One region of the Mesorhizobium robiniae genome, then DNA from elsewhere that is predicted to be linked to it. Evidence: riboswitches for the same ligand, from Rfam matches in the RefSeq annotation. Region 1 holds a riboswitch; the other holds the start of a gene.

What was found. Region 1 has a riboswitch for cobalamin ahead of ABID19_RS12315 (DUF1636 family protein). Riboswitches for the same ligand answer to the same signal wherever they lie in the genome.
Region 2: another riboswitch for cobalamin. It lies ahead of metE (5-methyltetrahydropteroyltriglutamate--homocysteine S-methyltransferase); the one in region 1 lies ahead of ABID19_RS12315 (DUF1636 family protein).

What each region holds. Positions count from the first base shown of each region.
Region 1 covers NZ_JBEPMC010000004.1:88,327-90,720, forward strand. The annotation lists gene cobW (cobalamin biosynthesis protein CobW) at 13-1,050, opposite strand; gene ABID19_RS12315 (DUF1636 family protein) at 1,047-1,481, opposite strand; cobalamin riboswitch at 1,521-1,724, opposite strand; gene ABID19_RS12320 (winged helix-turn-helix domain-containing protein) at 1,754-2,394, opposite strand, start outside.
Region 2 covers NZ_JBEPMC010000018.1:70,980-73,373, forward strand. The annotation lists gene metE (5-methyltetrahydropteroyltriglutamate--homocysteine S-methyltransferase) at 1-934, opposite strand, end outside; cobalamin riboswitch at 1,029-1,228, opposite strand; gene ABID19_RS32170 (restriction endonuclease-related protein) at 2,223-2,394, shown strand, end outside.

The sequences.
Region 1 (2,394 bases):
TCGTGCCTGAGGTCAGCCAGCGAGGATACGTTCGATGGCCGGGCGGTTCAGCCCTTTCAGGCCGATGACGACGAGGCGCGAGCGGCGGTCATCTTCAGCGGTCCAGGCGCGGTCGTAATAATGATTGACCCGCGGCCCGACAGCCTGCAGCAACAGCCGCATCGGCTTGCCGCCGACCTCGACGAAACCCTTGACGCGCAGCACATTTTCTTCCTCCGCCGCCGTGGCGACGCGCAAAGCCAGCTCATCGGGATTGGCGATCGACGGAATATCGATGACGAAGGAATCGAAGTCGTCGTGCTCGTGGTCGAGCTCGTCGTCGTGATGGGTCTTGCGGTTCTCGATGTCGTCCTCGACGGCGAGGCCGAGGCCGAGCAGCACAGATGGATCGACCTTACCCTGCGAGGCCGGCACGATCTTGACGGCGCGCGCGGCGTGCTCGCCGATGATGGCCTTGGCACGGGCCGAGCCGGCGGCGTCCATCAGGTCGCTCTTCGACAATATGATCAGGTCGGCGCAGGCGAGCTGATCCTCGAACACTTCCTCGACCGGATCGTCGTGGTCGAGCGTCTCGTCCTGCGCGCGCTGCGCCTGCAGGGCGTCCATGTCGTTGGCAACGCGGCCTTCGGCCAGCGCCGGTCCGTCGACCACGGCAATAACGCCGTCGACCGTCACCCGGCTTTTCACCGTCGGCCACTGGAAGGCTTGGACCAGCGGCTTGGGCAGAGCGAGGCCGGAGGTTTCGATCAGGATGTGGTCGACCTTCGGCGTCAGCGACAGGATCTGGTCGAGCGCCGGGACAAAGTCGTCTGCGACGGTGCAGCAGATGCAGCCATTGGCCAGTTCGACGATGTTTTCCTCGGGGCAGGTGTCGATGCCGCAGCCTTTCAGGATCTCGCCGTCGATGCCGATATCGCCGAACTCGTTGACGATGATAGCCAGCCGCTTACCCCCGGCGTTTTCGAGCAGATGGCGGATCAGCGTCGTCTTGCCGGCGCCGAGGAAGCCGGTGACGACGGTGCAGGGCACGCGGGAGACGGAAGTGGTCATGTCTGGTCCTTCAAAAGGTCGAGGGGAGGAATGCGGGCGACGAGGCCGCGCTTCAGGCAATCGGGGCGGCCGCGCCATGGAATGAGGCCATCGGTCGAGGTGGCGAAGAGCTTTGCGCCGGCGACGAGATCGGCGCCGCTGGTCGCGGTCAGGTCGCCGAAGACATAGCTCCAGCAGCCGTCGCGCAGGATCGCGGCGCTGAGGCGGCGCTTGCAGTTGCCGAGGCACTCGACGGTGCGGATACGAATATTTTCGCCTGATGCGGCGCGGCGCGTGTCCTCGGCAAGCAGTTCGCCGGCGCGGGGATGGCCGTCGGAGCCGGTCTCGTCGCGGCAGGAGGCGCAGACGATCACGGTGACGCCGGCCAAGGTATCACAATCGCCGGACGATACGTCCGCTGTCTCAGCTGGAAAACTGCTGTCGCGTTCCAAATCAGGCTCCTTGCCCGGAAAACCCGCCAGGCGATCGGATTCTTTAAGTCCTAGACGGCAGGTCTCCTGGCTCGCGGGTCATCGCCTTGGTGCCACCTTCCCGGGACCGTCCCAGTGGTTTTCGGCCTTGGCTCGTCGCTTACAGTTGCGGGGACAGCCGCGGATTTGAAATCGAGATTTCGCACCGCATTCCCTCTTGGCTCCTCCCTTTGCCGAGAGGAGACCGTCTGAACCGGATTTAGGCTTGTGTATGCAGGCGTGTCAACGCGTGTCTACGACGCGATGATGTCGGCCAACGCCGGACCTAGATCGCCTGCGGGCGTGACTTCAATCTGTTCCAGGCCGAGCCAGCCCTGCATCTGCTTCAATTCCTCGACCAGCGCGGCCGCTGTTTCGGCCGGTGCGCCGGGTTCGGCATAGGCCGCATGGACGCGCAGCACGCCGGCGGGGCGGTCGGCCTTGAGGTCGACGCGCGCCACGATCCTCTCGCCGAGCAGGAACGGCAGCACATAATAGCCGTATTGGCGCTTTTCGGCCGGGGTGTAGATCTCGATGCGATAGCGGAAGTCGAACAGCCTTTCCGTTCGGGAGCGCTCGAAGACAACGGGATCAAACGGAGCGAGCAACGCGCGCGCCTGGATCTTGCGCGGAAAACGGGCGTCCTTGTGAAGGTAAGCCGGCTTGCTCCAGCCTTCGACGCGCACCGGCAGCAATTCGCCCAACTCGACCAGTTCCTCCAGCCGGCCCTTCATGTCGGCCGGCGACAGGCGGAAATAGTCGCGCAGGTCGCCTGATGTCGCGATGCCATGGGCACGGGCGGAGATGCGCAACAATTCGCGATGCGCATCCTCAGGGGAGGGCACCGGCAGGTCGAGCACCGCCGGCGGTAGCGCCCGTTCGGGCAGATCGTAAA
Region 2 (2,394 bases), on a different contig from region 1:
TCAATCCAAGTGAGAGCACCAGATCCTTCGGTGCGAGACGACCAACCGTTTCCAACTGCTCGGGAGCGCGCACGAGATCGAGATGCAGGCCCGCCACCGGTAGGGAAATTGCGGTCTCGAGATTGTCTCCCAGCGACCCGAAATAGGTCGCCAACATGATCTTCAACTCGGGCACGGCTTTCGACAGTTGGCCGTAGGCGAATTGGAACGCAGCTCGTTCGTTCGGGTTCAGATCGAGCACAAGCGCTGGCTCATCAATCTGCACCCAGTCGGCTCCTGACAGACTTAGCCTCCGCAGGAGTTGCTCGTAGACAGGCAGAAGCCGTGGTAGGAGCGCGATGGGATTGAAACCTTCGGCAGGTGACTTCGCCAGCTTGAGGAAGGTTACCGGTCCAAGGATGACTGGGCGTGTGTAAATGCCGAGGGCTTTAGCCTCGAGGAAATAATCAACCGGTTTCGTGGACGAGAGGGCGAACGTCTGATCATCGTCGAGTTCGGGCACAATGTAGTGATAGTTGGTGTCAAACCATTTGGTCATTTCCATCGCGGTTAGGCTAGGTTCATGAGCCGCATGCTCGTGACCAGCGTGTCCACAATCCTCCGTTCGACCTTGGTTGCCGCGCGCCATGGCGAAGTAGATGTCGAGTGGGACCTCGCCGCTATTCCAGGCGTAACGGGATGGCACGGCGCCGACCATGGCTGCGGTGTCGAGCACATGGTCGTAGAGCGAGAAGTCGTTCGACGGGATTTTCGACACGCCGCGATCGTGCTGCTCTTCCCAGCTGGCGATGCGGAGCGCCTTCGCCGTTGTAAGAAGGTCGGCAGCACAAGATTTTCCGGCCCAGTAACTTTCAAGCGCGAACTTCAGTTCGCGCCGGCGACCGATACGCGGCACGCCGAGCGTTGCTACAGGAACTTGCTGAGAGACAGTCATGCCATACCCCGATGGTTGGGGCGTGGGGACCAGGAAGGCGCTGGTAGGCCGACAGGAACGTCGGGCTGCCGCGACCACCGAGACACCCCGCCCGTGGACATTGTTCGCCGTGGCAGGTCTCCTGGCTCGCGGGTCATAGCCTCTACCCGTCTTCCCGAGGCTGTTCGCCTCAGTGACATGAGTGGGATTGGCTCGCCGCTAACAGTTGCGGGGGCAGCGCCGGCATCGCACCGGCTTCCCTCTTAGCTCCGCTGCGGCAGTGCCGTACGGAGAACCACGACATTCAGACAATCGCAGCAGCACGCGCCTTTGTCAAACACCATATAAATAAATGTTTATGTCGTTATGTGAAATCCGTTCGGCGTTGTTCCCCTTAGGGTCGCGTGCGATGCGAGCAGCAGCGCGTTTCTATGCGAAAATGCCTTATCAGGTTCGGCATCCTGTTGCATTGTCGGCACATTGGCTACATGAGGATATTACCCCACCGCTGTAGGTGACCGATGGCTTGCCAGCCAAACGACAGTCGTGTTGTTCGAAGGGTGAACGGCGTTCCCGGCTCATAAGCTGAAGTTCACAGGTTCAAATCCTGTCCCCGCAACCAATTCTATCATAAATCAATTACCGCCTCGGTCTAACCGGGGCGGTTTTTTGTTCAAATGGCGCGCAATCACTGCGGCGCCAAAGGGCGTATCACTGCGCCGAGAAAGTCGCGCGAAACGTAAAAGCGAGCAAGTTAGCGCGGCTTGGCCCCGTGTAACGCGCAAGCATTGTCTCATTGTGGACGGTAACGGGTTGCTCATATTGGGCTAGGCAGGGCGGGCTAGGGAGTGCATGGGCCGACCGCGAAATCAGCGCCCGGCGACCCGCTCCCAAAGCGGACATGCGCAAGTATCTAGAATAGCGCGCTGACAAAAGCCGACATGGCCTGGCACCTTGGCCAATAGTCAGGCGCTTGCATGGTCCTAAGGTCCTACCCTCAGCAAACATTCTGCGTCTCGTGGAGATCCACATCGACATCTTTTACCTCTCGCCATTAGCGCAGGGCGGCCCACGTCCGCCCTGCCATCTTACCCGCGAGCAGCATCAACCCACACGCTGTTCGTCTGCCTGGATGTGTGTGCTCCGGGCTTGTAGTTAGGGTAGACCGAAAAACTGCATTGACCATCAAGAACGGCCCCTTGTTTCCTGTGAGTATCCGGTCAAAGTTCGAAAGACTTGTGGCTCAGGCGAATAATGACGCGGTAGCCTGACAAAAGGAGGAGAAGTCGTTGCTACTTGCAGAGTGCCTATGCGGATCGACCTTGGGGTCGTCGCGTTGATCGAGGACTCCGAACCTGTAGTCACGGCGGTCTTGTTGGCGCGTGGGCTCTGCGAGATCTACGACCGTATCGCCCAGGAAGGCGAGATCGTTCAACAAGGGGCTTCGATGCCACCGATCGCTCGAAGGGCGCTGGCCCGTC